DNA from 4 places in the Cupriavidus necator N-1 genome. Region 1 is predicted to be linked to each of the others. Evidence: predicted binding sites of a transcription regulator. Region 1 holds the regulator's gene; each other region holds the start of a gene.
What was found. The regulator FNR, encoded in region 1, switches genes on or off when oxygen is low (the NO sensors DNR and NnrR bind a similar motif). The targets are predictions, from matches to a motif close to TTGATNNNNATCAA.
Positions count from the first base shown of each region.

Region 2: CNE_RS04635 (fatty acid desaturase) is a predicted target of FNR. The motif match lies at 4,249-4,262, and genes of this name have one in related genera.
Region 3: CNE_RS28420 (hemerythrin domain-containing protein) is a predicted target of FNR. The motif match lies at 3,756-3,769, and genes of this name have one in related genera.
Region 4: CNE_RS01090 (Kdo hydroxylase family protein) is a predicted target of FNR. The motif match lies at 3,551-3,564, and genes of this name have one in related genera.

Region 1 covers NC_015726.1:2,292,203-2,297,335, forward strand. Annotated here, with positions in the region: gene scpB (SMC-Scp complex subunit ScpB) at 1-446, opposite strand, end outside; gene CNE_RS10800 (sulfite exporter TauE/SafE family protein) at 1,016-1,774, opposite strand; gene fnr (fumarate/nitrate reduction transcriptional regulator Fnr) at 1,853-2,578, shown strand; gene CNE_RS10810 (hypothetical protein) at 2,640-2,885, opposite strand; gene CNE_RS10815 (membrane protein) at 2,882-3,091, opposite strand; gene ccoG (cytochrome c oxidase accessory protein CcoG) at 3,136-4,608, opposite strand; gene ccoP (cytochrome-c oxidase, cbb3-type subunit III) at 4,658-5,133, opposite strand, start outside.
Region 2 covers NC_015726.1:974,303-979,435, forward strand. Annotated here, with positions in the region: gene CNE_RS04615 (GntR family transcriptional regulator) at 1-20, opposite strand, end outside; gene uraH (hydroxyisourate hydrolase) at 318-671, shown strand; gene CNE_RS04625 (urate hydroxylase PuuD) at 703-1,914, shown strand; gene CNE_RS04630 (TMEM165/GDT1 family protein) at 2,077-2,652, opposite strand; yybP-ykoY riboswitch at 2,767-2,927, opposite strand; gene CNE_RS04635 (fatty acid desaturase) at 2,975-4,150, opposite strand; gene guaD (guanine deaminase) at 4,344-5,133, opposite strand, start outside.
Region 3 covers NC_015723.1:2,287,510-2,292,642, reverse strand. Annotated here, with positions in the region: gene CNE_RS28440 (4,5-dihydroxyphthalate decarboxylase) at 1-39, opposite strand, end outside; gene CNE_RS28435 (Rieske 2Fe-2S domain-containing protein) at 98-1,417, opposite strand; gene CNE_RS28430 (MarR family winged helix-turn-helix transcriptional regulator) at 1,787-2,299, opposite strand; gene CNE_RS28425 (bacteriohemerythrin) at 2,351-2,812, opposite strand; gene CNE_RS28420 (hemerythrin domain-containing protein) at 3,032-3,652, opposite strand; gene CNE_RS28415 (AraC family transcriptional regulator) at 3,912-4,676, opposite strand; gene CNE_RS28410 (DMT family transporter) at 4,660-5,133, opposite strand, start outside.
Region 4 covers NC_015726.1:213,681-218,813, forward strand. Annotated here, with positions in the region: gene dapF (diaminopimelate epimerase) at 1-142, opposite strand, end outside; gene CNE_RS01075 (lipid A biosynthesis lauroyl acyltransferase) at 185-1,078, opposite strand; gene CNE_RS01080 (lysophospholipid acyltransferase family protein) at 1,075-1,980, opposite strand; gene metK (methionine adenosyltransferase) at 2,312-3,475, shown strand; gene CNE_RS01090 (Kdo hydroxylase family protein) at 3,678-4,622, shown strand; gene CNE_RS01095 (coniferyl aldehyde dehydrogenase) at 4,623-5,133, opposite strand, start outside.

The DNA of each region.
Region 1 (5,133 bases):
GTGGTCGCATACAGCGCCGGCCTGCCCGGCACGTCGCGGTGTCCGATCACCTCGATCCAGCTGCGGTCCTCAAGCTTCTTGACCACTTCCGTGCTGACCGTTACGCCGCGGATTTCCTCGATATCGCCGCGGGTCACCGGCTGCCGGTAGGCAATGATCGCCAGTGTTTCCATCACGGCGCGCGAATATTTTGGCGGCTTTTCGGGATTCAGCCGATCGAGGTATTCACGCATTTCCGGCCGGCTCTGGAAGCGCCAGCCGCTGGCCAGGGCCACCAGTTCCACGCCGCGCGGCCGCCAGTCCTGGCGCAGTTCCTCAAGCAGCACGCGGATGGTGTCTGCGCCGACGTCGTCGTCAAACAGCCGCCGCAGGTCATTGACGCGCAACGGTTCCTGCGCGCAGATCAGCGCCGTCTCGAGGACGATCTTCGCCTCTTGGGTATTCATGTTGATGGTGTGCAGCCTGTCTTTGCACCTGCTCCCGGACGGATCCGGGGCATCGGAGATTTTGGATACAGCGGTACGAAAGCCACCGCCATCTCATTGCGCAGCTAGCCGGATACCTGCTGCATCCAAGCCGTGCACTTCCCTATCTTTGCATCGAGTTGCCGGGTCGTTCCGGCAGGAGATCGTTCGCGTGCCGTTATGGATCGGCCAGCAAACCTCTTGCGTAGCGCGCCCGCACATATCGGACGTCGCTGTCAGCGAACTGAAGGCCTCGGACGCAAGAAAAACGGGTATCGGGAGCAAGGCCGGCATCGCCAACACCGCAGTGCCAGCCGGACTTTTGAACCAGATCTTTTGAACCGGATGGACTGCGGGGACGGGACGGGCATCGAAAACCTTCCGCTTCCCCTGCCCTGAACGCGCCTTCTGGTAGGAAGGCCGCCTGGCGCTGCTCGCCCGCTGCTTACCGCGGCTCATTCTATGCCGCGCGATACCGCAATGTTGGCGATTGTATGGCATTCCCGCCCCCGCCTGCAACCATCATCCGTTGCCCGGGCGGCGCCGGCGCCTCAGAACACCAGGCAGAATCCATGCTCGGCCAGCGAATGTGGCAGCAGCACCGCTCGCGCAATGCCAAGGGCGCCGAACGCCATCACCGCCAGGCCGGCCCCCAGGCGCACGCCGGGACGTCGCGACAGCGTACGCAAGTAGCCCGCGAGGCCGGACAGCACCAGCAGATTAGGCAATGTGCCGAGCCCGAACACGCCCATCACGAGTGCGCCGGACGCCGCGTTGCCCGCCAGCAGCGCCAGCGTAAGCGCCCCATAGACCATGCCGCACGGCACCAGCCCCCACGCCAGGCCCACGCCATAACGCCGCGCCAGTCCGCTTCGCGCCCGCACAAACGCCGGCATGGCGCCTGCCAGGCCACCCAGCCGCCGCGCCACCGTTGCGCCGGCGCGCGCCGCCAGCCGCTCCAGCCAGTCGACGGTAAAAGTGTTGCCGCGCAGCAACCGCCAGCCCGACCACAGCAGCATGACGCTGCCCGCGCCGAACAGCCAGCGCTGCACCGGCAGGTAATCCTGCTTCCATGCCGAGGCACCGAGTGCGCCTAGCGCGGCACCAAGAAGCATATAGGTCGAGATCCGGCCCAAGTGCATAGTCAGCAACTCGGCCAGCCAGGCGGCGCGGCTGGGCACCAGACTGATCGTCACCGTCGCGCCGCGGCGTTGTTCCACGGCCAGCGCCACGCCGCCGCACATGGCAGCGCAGTGGACTCCGCCCAGCAAAGCGAGCAGAAAAACGCTGATCAGCACGCCAAATGTCAATTCTTACTCCCTACCGCATCACATCGCACGGTAAAATGTCCTAATCGCGCCCTCGCTGCCATTTCTAGCAGGTTCCAATTGCTCACCTCCATTCCCATTACCGAGATGTCGCCCCGCTGCTCCACCTGTGCAATGGGGCAGCTGTGCCTTCCGGTCGGCATGTCGCAGCAAGACCTCGCCAAGATGGACACGCTGGTACAGGAACGCATCCGCGTGCACAAGGGTGAAACCTTGTATCGCATGGGCGATCCGCTCACCGCGGTCTATGCCGTGCGCTTTGGCACGCTCAAGACCCACGTCACCACTGAAGACGGCCGCTCGCAGATTACCGGCTTCCACCTGCCCGGCGAAATCGTCGGTCTCGACGGGCTGGGCGAGATGCAGCATGCCTCCGATGCCGCCGCGCTGGAAGATACCGAAGTCTGCGTGGTCCGCATGAGCGAACTGCAGTCCCTCTCGGTCGACCTGCCATCGCTGCAGCAGCAGTTCCTGCGCCTGATGGGCAAGGAAATCACGCACGACCAGCTGATGCTGGTCACGCTGGGCTCGATGCGCGCCGAGGAACGCCTTGCCGCCTTCCTGATCAACCTCTCTGAGCGCCTGTCGGCGCGCGGCTATTCGGCGTCCGAGTTCGTGATGCGCATGAGCCGCGAAGAAATCGGCAGCTACCTGGGCCTGAAGCTCGAAACCGTCAGCCGCCTGTTCTCTCGCTTTGCCGAAGCCGGCCTGATCCAGATTCGCCAGCGCCACGTCAAGCTGGTGGACATCGACGGCATCAAGCAACTCTACAGCCGCTCCTGCTAAGCGGCCAAGCGCTGCCAGTGCCGCATCCGGCCATGGCAGCGCAGACCTCACGCCAGTCCGCTCATTCCAGTTCGTCGGTATCGCTGAGCCGCGTCGGCATGGTGTAGAGCGTCAGTCCGCTGGACAACGCGCAGAACACCCAGGCCATCAGGAAGCCGATGGTGTAGACCGATTCGCGGGACGCTTCGATCGGCTGGCCGAAGAAGTTCAGGTCACCGGGATCCACCACCGAAAACACCGTCGCGGTCGCAAAGCCAGCCATCAGGAACGCCGGCCAGAGTACCCACATCAGCCAGCGCAACCTCATGGCTGCCTCGCTGCGGCAGCCTTGGGCGGCGCGGCATCGGCCTTCTCCACCACCAGGCCATGGCGCGTTGCACCCTGCACCGGCATGTCCGGATGCGTGGACGCCAGCCAGATCGTCACGCCGCACGCCACCATCGCCACCAGCGGGCCGCTCATCAATAGCCACGGCCACGGCTCCTTCCACCACGGATTGCCTTGCTGACTCATCTTGCCCCCTTCATCTTGACGACTAAGTCCGCGTCTGCCCAGCTTCACAAATCGCGCGGCACGATGAAACTGGTGGATTGCCGGATTTCGGCCTGCCCCCGCTCCGTGCCTTCGCTCGTCACTGTCACGTTGATCTTGTGCGTGCCCCGCGCCGCGGCCTCGATCGGCACGCGGATCCGGATCGGCAGCAACCGGTTGGACGTCGGCGCCAACGATTCGGCCTGCTTGTCGTACTCCACCCTCAGGTTCTTCAGCTCGTCGCTGTCGGCGCGCACGCTGATCTTCATCGGCGCTTCGGTGGTGTTGATCAGCTGCAGGCGATAGACGTTCTCGATCCAGCGGCCTTCCACTTCACGGCCGAGCGCACCACGGTCGCGGATGATGTCGACCTTCAGCGGCGTGCGCAGCGCGATCGACGCCATGAAGCCGCCCAGCAGCACCACCCAGACCACGGAATAGATGATGACGCGCGGACGCAGCAGGCGCTTGCGCGATGCCGCTGCGGACAAGGCCTTGCGCATCGCGTTTTCCGAGGTATACCGGATCAGGCCGCGCGGATAGTCCATCTTGTCCATGACCTGGTTGCAGGCGTCGATGCAGGCGCCGCAGCCGATGCACTCGTACTGCAGGCCGTCGCGGATATCGATGCCTGTCGGGCACACCTGTACGCAGATGCTGCAGTTGACGCAGTCGCCAAGCCCCGCCTTGTAGTGATCGGTCTTGCGCGACCGGCTGCCGCGCGGCTCGCCGCGGCCGACGTCGTAGGTCACGACATAGGTATCGCGATCCACCATCACGCTCTGGAAGCGCGCATACGGGCACATGTACTTGCACACCTGCTCGCGCATGAAGCCCGCATTGCCCCAGGTGGCGAACGCGTAAAACAGCATCCAGAACGACTGCCACGGCCCCAGCGACAGGCTGAGCACCTCGCCGCCCAGACCGCGGATCGGCGCGAAATAGCCGATGAAGGTAAAGCCGGTCCAGAGCGCAATCAGCACCCACAGGAAGTGCTTGGTCGCCTTGAGACGGAACTTGCGCAGGCTCCACGGATCGCCATCGAGCCGGATGCGGGCGATGCGGTCGCCTTCGACCCGCCGCTCGATCCACATGAAGATCTCGGTATAGACCGTCTGCGGACAGGCATAGCCGCAGAACAGCCGCCCCGCGATCGCCGTGAACAGGAACAGCGCCAGCGCCGAGATCACCAGCAGCACCGCCAGGTAGATCACATCCTGTGGCCACAGCACCAGCCCGAAGATGTAGAACTTGCGCGCGCCAAGGTCGAACAGCACGGCCTGGCGGCCGTTCCATTGGAGCCAGGGCGTGCCGTAGTAGATCAGCTGGGTCAGGATCACCAGCCAGACCCGCCAGTTGGAGAAGGCGCCCGTCACCGAGCGCGGGTAGATCTTGCGGCGGACCTCGTAGAGCGTTTCGTCAGAGGTCTCGCCCGGCGCAGCGGCCGACCGTTGCAGGTCGGCCGCCCGGGCCATTTCTTCGGTCCCGGGTGCATTCATGGGCATGCTCTCCCGCGAGCCACCAGCGCCCGCTCACTTGAGTCGTCGGTCATTGCCCGTCTCCACTCCCGATGTTGGACAAACCCCAGATATAGGCCGTCAGCATCCGGATGCGCTCAGGCGTCAGGATCTCCTCATGCGCGGGCATTTTGTTGTTGTGGCCCTTCAGGATGGCGTCGACGATGCTGCCTTCCGAGCTGCCATACAGCCAGACGTTGTCCGACAGGTTGGGCGCACCGAGCGCCTGGTTGCCCTTGCCGCCGGCGCCGTGGCATGCCACGCAGGTCGTCTTGAAGGTGCCCTCGCCACGCGACGCACGGATCGGGTCCGACGACAGCCCCGACAGCGAGCGCACGTATTGCGCCACGTCGCCCGCCTGCTTGGCGTCGATGGTCGCGGCAAACGGCGGCATCACGCCATTGCGGCCCTTGGTGATGGTCTGCTGGATGGTGTCGGGTTCGCCGCCATAGAGCCAGTCGTTGTCCGTCAGGTTCGGGAAGCCGCGGCTGCCGCGCGCGTCCGAAC
Region 2 (5,133 bases), 1.3 Mb from region 1:
AGCTTCAGGCTCTTGGACATCGTGGCACCAGCAGTCAGGCGGGGCACCGCAAATCCTGGACATCAGGCAGCGGTGATCCAAAAATTGTTGACAATTATTTGGTTACTGCTTCAATATTGTCAACAAAACAGACTCAGGTTTTCGACAACTTAGGGAAATCCCTGAATTGCCAACCGGGTAGTGCAGGCGCATTGTCGCCACGCACCACCCAGCGCCGGGATGCGTTACCAGACGTACCGAGCGGGCACCATTCCCACAAATGGTGCTAGTGAAGGCAGCGGCGCCCCTCACAACCCAATCGCCTAAGGAAAAACACGATGGGACGCTTGACCACACACGTACTCGACACCGCTGCCGGCACGCCCGGCAAGGGCATGTCGGTTACTCTTCATAAGATTGTCGACAATCGTCGCGAAACCCTGAAGACAGTCATGACCAACCACGACGGCCGTTGCGACCAGCCGCTACTGGAAGGCGCGGACTTCGCCGTTGGCGTGTATGAGCTGGAATTCGCTGCGGGCGACTACTTCCGCGCGCAAGGCACGCAGCTGCCCGAGCCGGCTTTCCTGGACGTGGTGCCCCTGCGCTTCGGTATTGCCGATGTCAACGCGCACTACCACGTGCCCCTCCTGGTTTCGCCCTGGTCGTACTCGACCTACCGCGGCAGCTGAAGCGGTGGCATAGGGAAACAGGAGACAAGACATGGAAGGCTACATTCTCGACTGGGCCAATCTGCTGCTGCGCTGGGTGCACGTCATCACGGCGATCGCGTGGATCGGCTCCTCGTTTTATTTTGTCTGGCTCGACAACAGCCTGACCCGTCCCACCGATCCTGACCTGCAGGAGAAGGGTGTCGGCGGCGAGCTGTGGGCCGTGCACGGCGGCGGTTTCTACAACCCGCAGAAATACCTGACCGCGCCCAAGACGCTGCCTGAGAACCTGCACTGGTTCTACTGGGAGTCGTATTCCACCTGGATGACCGGCTTCGGCCTGCTGGTGGTGCTGTACCTGTTCAACGCCAGCACGTTCCTGATCGACAAGAACGTCTACGACATGTCGCCTGGCGCGGCGGTCGGCCTGGCGCTGTCCTACCTGGCCGCGGGCTGGGTGGTCTATGACGTGATCTGCCGCGTGTTCGGCAAGAGCGACAAGACCGTGGGCGTGCTGGTGGCGATCTACGTGGCCGTGGCTGCCTACGTGGCGTGCCACCTGTTCTCGGGCCGTGCGGCGTTCCTGCTGACCGGTGCGATGATCGCCACCATCATGAGCGCCAACGTGCTGGTATGGATCATCCCGGGCCAGCGCAAGGTGGTTGCCGCGCTGCGCGCAGGCCAGCCGGTCGATCCGGTCCATGGCAAGAACGCCAAGCAGCGCAGCGTGCACAACACGTACTTCACGCTGCCGGTGCTGTTCGCGATGCTGTCGAACCACTACAGCATGACCTACAGCTACAAGTACAACTGGGCCGCGCTGATCCTGATCATGCTGGCCGGTGTGCTGATCCGCCAGTTCTTCATCCTCAAGCACAAGGGCAAGATCAACGTGGCCTGGCCCGCAGCCGGCGTTGCCGTGCTGGCCGTGGTCGCCGTGCTGATCGCGCCGCAACCGCGCCCGGCCGTGGCCAAGGCAGAAGGCGGTGACGCCGCCGCTGCCACCGTCAGCTTTGCCAAGGTGCAGGAAGTGCTGAACGCGCGCTGCGTGCAGTGCCACGCCGCGCAGCCGAAGATGATGCCGACCGCAGCCAAGGGCATCAAGCTCGACACCGCGGAAGACATCAAGGCCCACGCCCAGCTGATCTACCAGCAGGCCGTGCAGCAGAAGGCGATGCCGCTGGGCAACGTGACGCAGATCACCGACGACGAACGCGCCCTGCTGGGCCAGTGGTTCGAAGGCGGTGCCAAGACCACTAACTAAGGGTGGCTTGATCTGAAAAGCATCAGGGCCGGCGCGTGCAGCCGGCCCGTGAAATCCGAGCATCGGTGATCGACGGTCCGGAGGGTTGTGCAGTTGGCAACCGTCAGTACCGGACCGGCGAGGGTTTGAACGGGGCCTTGCGCCCCGTTTTTTTTCGGCGACTTATCCGCCGATATTTAGCAACGCCAACACCCCCAGCACCAGGAAAATCCCTGCCGCGATCTTGTGCACCAGCGCGATCGGCATCTTGTTGGCAAACTTGTCGCCAAGCAGGACCGCCGGCGCATTGGCGACCATCATGCCGAAGGTGGTGCCGGCCACCACGGCAATCACCGCATCGCTGAAGCGCGCGGCCAGCGCCACGGTGGCGATCTGGGTCTTGTCGCCCATCTCGGCAAAGAAGAACGCCACGATGGTGGTGCCGAGGATGCCGAGGGCGCCCTTGACCGGCTTGGCCTGTTCGGCGTCGTCGAGCTTGTCGGGGATCAGCATCCATCCCGCCATCGCGATAAAGCCCAGGCCCAGGATCCAGCGCAGCAGGCTTTCGCCCAGCACATGCGTGATCCAGCCGCCGAGCGCGCCGGCAAAGCCATGGTTGAACAGCGTGGCGATCAGGATGCCAAGGATGATGGGAACGGGCTTGCGGTAGCGCGCGGCCAGCACCAGCGACAGCAATTGCGTCTTGTCGCCCATTTCAGCTAGGGCGACGATGCCTGTGGAGACGAGGAAGGCTTCCATATTGGTCTTGTGGGGTAACCGGGCCGCAATGCATCGCGAGATGCCAATGACGCACACCTTTCCCGGCCCGGCCAGAAAGGTATGGTCATCGGTCTCGCCAGGCTGGACGCTGCCGGGTCCGTATCAGTACACGGCCGGGCGGGTCCGGAGCTGCGCACGCCATAACCGCAAGCGGTCAAGTCTGTTGACGTGCGCCCCTGTCCCCCGGAATCCGCATTGCGCGGCGCGGTGAGAGCAGGGCGGCTACTCCCCAATGGGGGCGCCAATTATAACGGCAGCGGGGGCAGGCGTCCACCTGGCCCCCGCCACATGGCCTGCATCCTCAGGCGGGTACAGGCGCGTTGTCGCTGGTCTGGCGGCCGCGGAAATCGGTCCAGCACAGGGCCTTGAAGTCATAGAGCTTGCAGCGGCGCGCGGTGTCGAAATACCAGCGCCAGGAGAAGTTCTCGATGATGATGCGGCCCGGCAGCGCATGCTCCAGCAGCGCCTGGGCGCGCTTGAGGCGGTACAGCGGCACGCTCATGTCGACGTGGTGCGCGGTGTGTTCCATGATGTGGTGCAGCGCGGCGCCGATGCCGTGGCGGAAGCGCAGGTGCACGGTGGTCGAAACAAAGGGCTGCGCCTTGGCCCACATGGCCTTGGTGTCATACCAGGCCACGCTGGTATGGGTGTGGTGCACGTACAGCACGAAGCCGACGGTGACGTTCCAGACCAGGAAGGGCAGCACGAAGCCGGCACCGATGAGCATCCAGACGGACTGGTCCGTGGCCAGTGCCAGGCCAGCCAGCGCGCCGATCCAGGCCAGCCCGAAGGCGGCTACCAGCACACAGTCGCCGGTGAAGATCGGGCGGCGCGTGGCCATCTGGCGCTTGCTCGGGAAGAACATCTTGCACCACCAGATTTCCACCAGGTAGTACAGGCCCGGGCCGAAGCCGGTGCGGTAGATGCGCTCCATCACGCGGCGCCAGCGCGGCAGCGCGTTGAATTCTTCCAGCGAGTAGGGCGCCCAGACGAAGTCGAAGCCCTTCAGGTTGGTGTAGCCGTGGTGCACCACGTTGTGGCCGACTTCCCACAGGCTGTAGGGCGTCAGCGAGGGCAGGAAGGTGAGCCGGCCCAGCCACTTGTTCAGGCCGCGGCGCGGGGTCAGGCTCTGGTGGCAGGCATCGTGGCCGATGATAAACAGGCGCGCGATGATCAGCCCGGCCAGCACGCCCAGCGCCAGCTTGGCGGCCCAGTGCTGCGCCAGCACCACGCCGGCCAGCACGGCGCCGAACAGCAGGTAGTCGAAGGCGAACAGCAGCAGTGCGCGCGGGGTACTGCGCTGGCCCAGCGGGATCAGCCAGCCGCGGATGATCTTGCGCGAGGGCAGCGGGGCGTCCGGTGCGATCGGCGCCGGAAGCGGGGCGTGGTTGGGCGCACCCTTGCGCGCGGCATGGGGCACGTCATGCGGGCCATGGGCGCGCTCAGGGGCGTGAGCGGCGGATTGGGATGCGGTCATGCAGAACCTTCTGATTGCGGTCGGATGGGTATGGGCGCACGGCACGCAGAACGGCCGCGGCGGAACCGCAAGGTTAGAAGGCTTTGTCGGAGACGGTCTTGACGCTCGTCAAGCCGGAGGCGGGGGCGAAGCGGTAAAAGGGTAAAAGCGCGCCCGCCGCATGGCGGCGGGCGGCTGCTGGCCAGGTGACGGATCAGGCGGCCGGCACGTGGGCGGCCTCGCCCATCACATAGACGCTGTCGATGAGGCGGTCGTCGCCCAGCATGGCAAAGGCGAACAGCTCCTCTTCCAGCGTTTCCGAGCGGTTGCTGCGGCGGGCGATCAGCGGCGTGGCCTTGGGGTCCAGCACGATGAAGTCGGCCTCGCAGCCAACGCCAAAGCTGCCGACGCGGTCGGTCCAGCCCAGCGCCTCGGCCGCGGCGCGCGTGGCCAGGTAGAACATGCGCAGGGCGGTCAGGTAGTAGCCGCCCATGCGCGCCACCTTGTGCGCGGCGTTCATGGTGCGGAACATCGAGAACGAAGTGCCGCCGCCGACGTCGGTGGCCAGCGTCACATTCAGGCGGTTGGCGTCGGACTGGTGGAAGTCATAGAAGCCGCTGCCCAGGAACAGGTTGGAGGTGGGGCAATGCGCCACCGCGGCACCGCTGTCGGCCAGGCGCCGGCGGTCGTCCTGGTCCAGGTAGATGGCGTGGCCGTACATCGCGCCCGGGCGCAGCAGGCCGTAGCGGTCGTACACGTCCAGGTAGCTGCGCGCGTCCGGGAACAGCTCGGCGACCCATTTGACCTCGTCGCGGTTCTCGGCCACGTGGGTCTGGATAAAGGCGTCCGGGTAGGCGCGCGCCAGCTCGCCGCAGGCGGCCAGCTGCGCCTCGGTCGAGGTCGGGGCAAAGCGCGGCGTGATGGCGTAGGCCAGGCGTCCCTTGTTATGCCAGCGCGACAGCAGGTCGGCGGAGTCCCGGGCGCCGGTCTCGGCCGTATCGCGC
Region 3 (5,133 bases), on a different replicon from region 1:
ATAGTCGCCCATGGCGACGGAGAGGCGGAGTTTGGTCATCGGTGATGGAGTGGGGGCTCGGGGGAATGCGGGTGGCGGTCAGCGGGGGATGTGCTCCTCACGCCGTGACGGAGTACGACGGCTCCAGCTCGGGCAGTTCGGGTCCGCCGGCCCAGACGTATTGCACGTTGAACGTACGCCAGTCATCGGACTTCGGCACCACCGCCTGGAACGCGCAGACGTCGGCGGGAATCGCATTGGCACCCGTGCCGATCGCTTCGCCGCCTTGCTGGAACGCCCGGACGGCATCCAGCATCTGCTTGCGGAACTCGACGATGGCGAGATCGCTCGCGCCCAGCCGGTCATGGCTGCGGTCGGCGATCGGGCCCATCGTCAGCCACATCGCGACGTCCTGGTTCGGGAAGCCGGCAATCCCGGTGAAGTTGCCCGCCTTCATCGCCTGGCGGTCCTGCCAGAAGCGGTTGTCGATGTTGCGCAGCGGGCGGTAGTACGCGTCCAGGTCCACGCCGACGGTCTGGCGCAGGAACTTGCGCCACGTCTCCGTTTCAGGAGTCTGCGCCGGATGGCCCCAGGCGATGAAGTAGAACGCCGTGTTGGTGTCGTCCATCGGCACATTGATGTTGGCGACGTTGTAGAGGTTGTTCGGCGGGATCAGCGCGGTTGCCGGCGCGACGAAGACCGTGGAGCGCACATAGTCATGCGTCTGCGCCTGCTGGATCGGCCTGCGGATGGCGGCGTAGCGGAACCCGTAGCCGCCGCGCTGCACCTGCAGCCGCGGCGCCTTGTCGGTCGAAGGGCGCAGCCACAGGCTGTCGGTTGCCTTGGCGCAGTCCACGCGCGCCGGCACCATGTCCGAGCTGTGCAGGCTCGAGCTGTGCGCGGAATCGATCGCACCCTCCAGCACCTGGGCCCAGTTGCAAGGCAGCAGCACCTTGGCGATGCTGACGCGGGTGTCCTCGGTCGGCGCCCAGCGTGGCGGCACGAATTCCGGCACCGCGTCCGCCGGTCCCATGTATGCCCAGACCATGCCGCCCCATTCCTTGACCGGATAGGCCTTGTGCTTGACCTTCTCTGCCATGCCGCTGGATGCGGGCTCGGAGACCATCTCCAGCACGTTGCCCTCCACATCCATCTTCCAGCCGTGATAAAGGCAGCGCAGGCCGCCGTCCTCGTTGCGGCCGAAGACCAGTGATGCCCTGCGGTGCGGGCAGTACTCGTCCATCACCCCGACGCGGCCGTCGCTGTCGCGGAACACGACCAGGTCTTCGCCGAACACGCGCGCCTTCACCGGCGCGCCATCGGGCTCCGTCACCTCCTCGAGCAGGCAGACCGGCGTCCAATGCCGGCGCATCAGCTGCCCCATCGGCGCATCGCCTTCTACACGGCACAACAGATCGTTTTCTTCCTTCGTCATCATTTGGGGGCTCCTGGCCAGCGCATCTCCGGCGCTGGCCGGTCTGGCGTTCTGGCTTTGCTTGAAAAATACTTAGTGGCCTAAGAATAATCAGAGCAAACATCGGTGGCAAGGCGGGATTGGGAAAACCAAGGGAAAATACTTAGGAGGCTAATGAAAAGAGGGCGTGCGCTGTCACAGTCACGTGCGCAATGCGCGGACGGACGGGAAGCAAGGCATCGGCTTGCCAGATGCTCGGCGGAAAGGCGAATACGTGCCGGCTGCGAAGCAGGTCGCAGCCTGGAAGATTGAGAGCGGGAGGGAGGAGGGGGGCGGCTGGAGATGTGTTGGGGAAAACAGGACTGCCAGCCGCAGTCCTCCCCGTGCAGTCGCTTACGCTTGCTCGATACCTTGCTGGTCGCGGGTCAGGTTGTCGATCATCACCAGCAGGGCGCGGCGCGTGGTGGCGACTTCTTCCGTGGCGAGATGCTGGACCGCCACCGCATTGACCTCTTCGGCCAACGGTACCAGCGTCTTGCGCAGCCGCTTGCCCAATGGCGTGAGGAACACATAGATGTTCTTGCGATTGGTCGGCCGGCGCTCCAGCGTGACATAGCCGAGCGCCTCCATGGCTTGCAAGGCCGCGAATGTGGTCGGCTCCATCACGCCTGCTTCAATGCTGAGCTCACGCTTGGTGATGCCGTCGCGTTCCCAGAGAATGCGCAGGAAGGTCCAGTGGCCAAGCTGCACGTCATGCTGGGAGAGCCGGTGCTGCAGCGCGCGCAGGAAGACCCGCGTCGCGTCTTTCACAAGATGCGCAAGGCGATCATTGGGCACGTCGTCGTGCCAGCGGCGCAGGACGCGCTGGGCGATTTCCTGTTCTCTGACTGCAGAGGCTTTCGACATAAGGGCGGGAAGCAAGGGCAAAGGCGTATTCTGCCACGGCTTGTCTGTGCTTTACGCAGGCTCCGCGGCGGGACGGGCTTCCAGGTTCCTGCGCAGGACGACCGGCTTGGCGCCGGCGTGCTGCTTGCAGATCCAGTGCGCCAGCGCCGAATCCAGATGCTGGACATGTGCGGGGAACCAGTGCTCCAGTTCTTCAGCCAGCCGGCGCGCAACCGCCACCTCCCCGCGTACGAGCCTTGCCTGCACGCCGGATATCGAGGCCAGCACGGCTGCATGTTCGCCGATGTGGCACTTGCGCGGCGGAAAGGCCGTTGCCTCCATAAGGCTGTCCTCGTGCAGGAAATGCGCTCGTGCCAGTTGCAGCAGTTCCTCCAGCATCTGCGCCAGGCGCTCAACAGGCGCTACGCGCAACGACTGGATGAGTGCCGCAAACCGTCGATGTTCGTCGTCAATAGCGGAATGACCGATCAGTAGACCGTCATGCCAGTACATTGGATTGTGCGCTGCCATCATGCCTCCAGTCATATTATTAGGAGCCTAAGTATTGTAGGATAGACCGGTTCCGTAGGCAACGACAATGAGCATGGCGCGGAGTGCTGTTGGCTGCACGGCTTGGCGAAGACGCCCGGATCCCGTTCGCCGATCGCTTGCTGACGGCGGCCGGCATGTGCCCTCGCGCCGCAGGCATAAGTTCTGAGCCGAGGCCCGGCAGTGCCGCGCAGCCACCGACGTTCAGCGCATGGACGCGTTCGCTTCGCTGTCGATCTGTTTGCGCAAGGTCGCGAAGCGTTTCTCCACATTGGCGCCGAATAGCGGATCGGCACTGGCCGGATCGATGGCGGCGACCTCCGCCCAGTCCGCTTCGGTCAGGAACCGGGCGGCGCGCGGCATGACCTGTTTCTCCTCGGTGGAGAGATGGTTGCGGTAGTACACCAGGTACATGGCGGCGGCCGCTTCGAGTGCCGCTCGCGAGGTGACCACTTCGCTCTGGGCTTCACGCAGGCGGTCGAGCAATTCCGCGCCGACCGTGGCGATCACGCGATGTTCCTGCAGTAACCGGCTGATGATGATCCGCGTGCCGGGATCCCGGTCCACGAGCAGCGCGTAGGCAACATCCTCACGGGGGTGGTGCACACAATCGCCATAGTTGCGCATGTAGTGGATGATCGTGGCCATCAGGCCGTAGTCGGGCTGCTCTCCCTGATGGAAGGTGCTGACCTGCTTTTCCAGCAGGTCGAGCATTGAGGCGAAATGGATATGGTCGGTATGCCAGGCGGCAAGCGGTGTCGGGCTCGGGGTGGAAAGCGCGGCGGAAGGTGAAGTCGGAAGCGAGGTGACGAGTGGGGTGGCCATGGCGCCCTCCTGGGAAACTGGGCAAGCAGACCGTTGAGTCCGATACGATATCGGGACTCGCGGGGCCCTCATTGACACAATAGCTTCCCTGCATGATCTAAGTCTGACGCAGATCAATGCGGCGCTAAGCGCTCGGATCTCGCAAGGGGCGGAAGCCTTATACGCCGCACGTTCAACCTGCGCCGCCCTCTAACTCGCCTCGACGCGAGAGGGTCACCACGGTTAGTCCGGTGCCGGAATCGCCTACCGCGCAGGCAGGCTAGCCGCGTGCGACCGCCCGCCACGCCCCGGGCGGCTGTCCGAAGCGCCGCGTGAAGCTGCGCGTGAAGGTGGTCTGGTCCGGGTAGCCTGACGCCAGCGCGATCTCGGCCAGCGGCAGCGTGGATTGCGTCAGCAGCTGCAGCGCGCGGTCCAGCCGCAGCCGGGTCTGGTAGCGGTGCGGGGTATCGCCGAAGGCCTCGGCAAACAGGGTCTGGAAGCGCCGCACGCTCCAGCCGAAATGCCCGGCGATTTCCGCCACGCGCAGGGGCGAGGCCAGGTTGGCGCGCAGGTAGGCATCCACGGCCATCAGCGGGAACACCTGCCCGTCGCCGGGCATGCCGAGGCAGTCCGCCAGCGCCGCGGCCAGCGTGGCCGCCAGCTGCCAGTCGGTCTGCGGCCCGCGCGCTGCCGCAGCGGCGCGCCACGCCGCCAGCGCGCGCACGCGGCTGCCGAAGGCGCCGTCCAGCGAAAACGTGCGCGGGCGCGCCATCAGCCGCGCGGGCAGCGCCACCGAGCGCGCCGGGAAGTCCGCCACCAGTTGCAGGTTACCGTCGAAGCCCAGGAATTCATGATGACTGCCGGCTGGCACGATCAGGCCGGTGCGGTCATCCACGCGATAGACGTGGCCGTCGATCTCCAGTTCGGTGGCGCCGGCCAGGCCGAACAGCAACTGGTGGTAGCCGTGCTGGTGGCCGTCCGGCTGCGGGCGGTAGCGCCGGTGCTCGACCAGCGGCGAGGCGTGGGGTTCAGCGGGCTTGGGCATGCCGCAACCTGCCAGGGGTCTGGCACAGCCAGACGCCCGCCCCGGCCACCGCCATGCCCAGTGCCTGCACCGCATCGAGCCGTTCGCCGAACAGCAGCCAGGCCTGCAGCGCGGCCAGCGGCGGCGCCAGGAACATCAGCGCCGCGGCATTGGCGGCGTGGCCGCGCCGCACCAGGCTGACCAGCAGCCAGGTGCCGGCGCCCGACAGGCCGATAGCCGCCCACGCCAGCGCGGCCCACAGCGCCACGCCACCATGCCAGTGTAACGGCGCGTCGGCGGCCTGGATCCCCACCATCGCGGTGGCTACCAGCATGGCGCCCAGGTTCTGCCACGCGGAGCTGGCGCGCAGGTCACAGGCGGCAATGGCGGATTTCTGCAAGAGGGTTCCCATGGTGATGGAGACAATGGCCAGCACGCCCAGTAGCACGATCCAGGGCGACAGGGCCGGCGCGGCCGG
Region 4 (5,133 bases), 1.8 Mb from region 1:
GGATCTGGTCCGCGCCCACGCCGAAATGCCGGCTGGCCAGCGCACGCCATTGCGCCGGAGTCAGGTCGATCTGCTGGTGGATGCCGTCGAGCACGACAAAGTCGTTGCCCGCGCCGTGCATCTTGGTGAACTGGAGTTTCATGGTGGGGATTGTAGCTGCGCGGCGCCGGACGTGCCGGCGCGCTCAGTAAATCTCGGGCTCGCCCGGCAGGCGATGCTTGAAGCGCTTGTGCACCCAGTAGTACTCCGGCACGCGCGGGCGGATGCAGTCCTCGAAGAAGGCGTTCATGCGGCGCGTGTCGTCGGTGACGCTTGCGCCGGGGTAGTCTTCCCAGGGCGGCAGGATGCGCAGCACATAGCCCTGGTAGTCAGGCAGCATCTCGGTGTAGATCGGCACCACCTTGGCCCCGGTCAGGCGTGCCAGCCGCGACACCGAGGTCAGTGTCAGCGCCTGCACGCCGAAGAACGGCACGAACTCCGAGTCGCGCTCGCCGAAATCCATGTCAGCGATCAGCTGCAGCGCCTCGCCTTTCTTCAGACAGCGCAGGATGTCGCGCGCGCTGTCGTTGCGCGAGATCATGTTGGCGCCGAAGCGCCCGCGCGCGTGCTTCAGGAAGTGGTCGAACAGGTCGTTCTTCTGCCTGGTATAGAGCGACGCGCCGGAGCGGCCGAGATGCTCGCGCAGGTTGATGGTGAGCCGGATCGCGCCGGCTTCCACGCCTGACAGGTGCAGCGTGACCAGGATATGCGGGGTGCCATCCAGCGCCACCAGGTCGGCCTGGTCGTCGATCTGCACCCAGCGGCGCATCTGCGCTTCGCTGCCGGTCCAGAAGATGCCGCGCTCGGCAAAGCTGCGGAACAGGATGCGGAAGCTCTGGCGCGACAGCTCGTCGATTTCGGCCTCGGTCCGGTCCGGGAAACACAGGCGCAGGTTGGCCTGTACCACACGGCGCCGCTCGCTCGGCACCAGGTAGAGCAGGCTTCCCAGCGCCTCGCCGAAGCGCGCGACGAACGGATATGGCAGCTTGCCCAGCACCGTCAGCAAGCCGATGCCAAGCCACGTGAACACACGGCTCATGAAATCGATTGATCAGCGGCCGGCTCGGTGTCGTTGCCCGGGGTGTCCGGCGCGTCCGGGGTGCCCGCTCCGGCGGGTTGCTTGTAGCGGTTGTAAGCCCACAGGTACTGCGTGGGGCACAGGCGTACCAGTTCCTCGATGGTCCGGTTGATGACCGCTGCTGCTGCGGCAGGATCGTCCGGCAACATGCCGCCGTCGTTGATCACGCGCAGGTGGCCGCGATAGCCGGCGCCGCGCGGCAGGCGCTCGGCAAAGACCGCCACTACCGGCGCGCCGGTCAGCTGCTGCAGCCGGTGCACCAGCGCCATCGTATAGGCGGGCTTGCCGAAGAACGGCGCCCAGTTGCCCTCGCCGCCACTGGGCACCTGGTCGGGCAGGATGCCCACCGCCTGGCCGCGCTTGAGTGCCTTGACCAGCATGCGCACCCCGCGCGGCGTGGCCGGCGCCATGTGCATGTCGGGGCGGGTGCGCATTTTTTCGATCCAGTCGCGCAGCCAGGGCTGGTGCGGCGGCTTGAACAGTGCGGTGACCGGGCGCTGCAGCGCGTGGGACTGCGGCAGCACTTCAAAGCAGCCCAGGTGCGGGGTCAGGATGATGATGCCCTTGCCGCGCGCCTGCAGCTTGCCCAGCTCGGGCCACAGGTAGTCGTCAAAGCCATACAGCTTCGCGCCGATCTTGCTGCGGCTCCAGAAGTAGGGCATCTCGATGATCATGCGTCCGGCCGAACGGGCCGCTTCGTCGATCATCGCCTCGGTGGCGTCGGGAAACGCCTGGCGGAAGTTCTCCCGCAGGCGCCGGCCGTAGCGGCCGGGCAGGCGCGCGCTCAGTAGTCCGAGCGCGCCGCCCGCGGCTTGCAGCAGCCGCAGGGGAAAACGGGAGATCAGCCAGAATAAAAAGGTCATCAGGCGCGAAAAGCAGGTCTGCTGCGGGTCTGTGCCGGGGAACAGGCGAACAGGCAGCGTTTTTTCTATGGCGGTATTCAGTTCCGCGCGCAGCGTGCCGTCATCGGGATTCATATGGGCACGGTGCCCCGGCAGGTTGGCCGGGTGCCGTGCTGTACCGTTGGCGCGCTGCAACGAGCCCGGCAGGCGCGTATAATAGCGTGTATCGCCGAGTTAACTGACAACTTGCGGGGCGATGCGGCTCTGACCGGGCTGCTTGAAATACCGCTAAAGCGTCGCCGCCATGAACCGCACGGGCTGGCACGCAATAGCCAACCTGGAGAATAAGTTCGTGGCAAACGACTTCCTTTTTACTTCGGAATCCGTCTCCGAAGGCCATCCCGACAAGGTCGCCGACCAGATTTCCGACGCCGTCCTGGACGCCATCCTGGCCCAGGACAAGTACGCGCGTGTGGCAGCTGAGACGCTTTGCAACACCGGTCTGGTGGTGCTGGCTGGGGAAATCACCACGACCGCCAACGTCGACTATATCCAGATCGCGCGCGACACCATCAAGCGCATCGGCTACGACAATACCGAGTACGGGATCGACTACAAGGGCTGCGCGGTGCTGGTCGCCTATGACAAGCAATCGCCCGACATCGCCCAGGGCGTTGACCGCGCTTCCGACGACTACCTGAACCAGGGTGCCGGCGACCAGGGCCTGATGTTCGGCTACGCCTGCGACGAGACCCCGGAACTGATGCCGTTCCCGATCTACTACGCCCACCGCCTGGTCGAGCGCCAGTCGCTGCTGCGCCGCGACGGCCGCCTGCCCTGGCTGCGCCCGGACGCCAAGTCGCAGGTCACGGTGCGCTACGTCGACGGCAAGCCGCACAGCGTGGATACCGTGGTGCTGTCGACCCAGCATTCGCCGGACATCACCCAGGCCCAGATCCGCGAAGCGGTGATCGAGGAAATCATCAAGCCGGTGCTGCCGGCCGAGATGCTCAAGGAAACCAAGTACCTGGTGAACCCGACCGGGCGCTTCGTGATCGGCGGCCCGCAGGGCGACTGCGGCCTGACCGGGCGCAAGATCATCGTCGATACCTACGGCGGCGCCTCGCCCCACGGCGGTGGCGCGTTCTCGGGCAAGGACCCGTCCAAGGTCGACCGCTCGGCCGCCTACGCCGCGCGCTACGTGGCCAAGAACGTGGTGGCCTCGGGCCTGGCGCGCCAGTGCCAGGTGCAGGTCAGCTATGCCATCGGCGTGGCCCGCCCGATCAACGTGACGGTCTACACCGAAGGCACCGGCAAGATCCCCGACGCCAAGATCGCCGAACTGGTGCAGGAGCATTTTGACCTGCGCCCGAAGGGCATCGTGCAGATGCTGGACCTGCTGCGCCCCATCTACGAGAAGACCGCCGCCTACGGCCACTTCGGCCGTGAAGAGCCGGAATTCTCGTGGGAAGCCACCGACAAGGCGGCTGCGCTGCGCGCCGCGGCTGGCCTGTAAGCGCCACCCGCGTCAGCAGCACTGACGGCAAGCCCCGCCGGCCCGCAAGGGCCCGCGGGGTTTTTTTGCGCGGACTTGATCCTGGTCCAGTCGCCGCGTGACGCCGGCGCCACCGCATGCAGCAGGGAGTAAAATCCCGCCATCCCAAGCCGCCACGCCGGCGGCCGACCCCAAACACTGGTGACCGTTTCCAGAGGATGCCATGTCCGAAGCGCCTGTCCTTGCCCCCTCGACTTCAACCCAGCCGCCCGCCGCCGCCGGCCAGCTCAACCTGATCCGCCCGCAGCCATATACCGACTGGGCGCCGCAGGTCACGGCCGAAGAACGCGCCACGCTGCGCCGCGAGCTGGAGCAGGGCGCCGTGCTGTACTTCCCGAACCTGAATTTCCGTTTCCAGCCGGGCGAAGAGCGCTTCCTGGACAGCCGCTATTCCGACGGCAAGTCCAAGAACATCAACCTGCGCGCCGACGACACCGCAGTGCGCGGTGCCCAGGGCAGCCCGCAGGACCTGGCGGACCTGTACACGCTGATCCGCCGCTACGCCGACAACAGCGAATTGCTGGTGCGCACGCTGTTCCCGGAATACATCCCGCACATGACGCGCGCCGGCACCTCGCTGCGGCCCAGCGAGATCGCCGGGCGCCCGGTCAGCTGGCGCAAGGACGACACCCGCCTGCACGTGGACTCGTTCCCGTCCAACCCGATGCTGGGCAAGCGCCTGTTGCGAGTGTTCCACAATATCGACCCGGCTGCGGCGCGCGTGTGGCGCGTGGGCGAGCCGTTCGGCGATTTTGCGCAGAAGTTCGTGCCCAAGACCCATGGCATGTGGCCCGGGCAGGCGGCGCTGATGAAGCTGCTGCATATCACCAAGCGCAAGCGCTCGGAATACGACCACCGCATGCTGCAGCTGCATGACCTGGCCAAGGCCGACCTGGATTACCAGGCCAAGGTGCCGCAGCAGGAATTCCACTTCCCGCCGGGTTCCACCTGGATCGTCTTCAGCGACCAGCTGCTGCATGCGGCCATGCGCGGACGGGCGATGATGGAGCAGACCATCTACCTGGCGCCGCAGGCGATTTCCGACCACACCCACTCGCCCGAGGCGGTGCTGTCGCGCATGCTCGGGCGGCCGATGCTGGTGTCCTGATCAACGCAAAAGCAGGCGCAACATGGTTTCGAAGGTCTTGCCGTAAGGCGGCTTGAGCAGGCCGGCGCCGTTCAGGCCGGCCTGGTGGAACACCGGCTTCACCTTGGAGAAGGTGTCGAAGCCCGCTTGGCCGTGATAGGCGCCCATGCCGCTGGCGCCGACCCCGCCGAAGGGCAGGCCGTCCTGGGCGATATGGAACAGCGTGTCGTTGACCGTGACGCCGCCGGCAACGGTCTGCTTCATCACATGGCCGATGGCGCCGCGGTCGCGCTCGAACAGGTACAACGCCAGCGGTCGCGGGCGCGCATTGATGTAGTCCACCGCCTCGTCCAGGGTGCGGTACGTCACCACGGGCAGCACCGGCCCGAAGATCTCCTCGCGCATCGCCGTGATGCCTTCGGGCACATCCAGCAGCAGCACCGGCGGCAGGCGCCGCGCCTGCGCGTCCGGCTGCGCATCGGACAGCGGCACCACGGTCGCGCCTTGCGCCGAGGCTTCATCCACCAGCGCC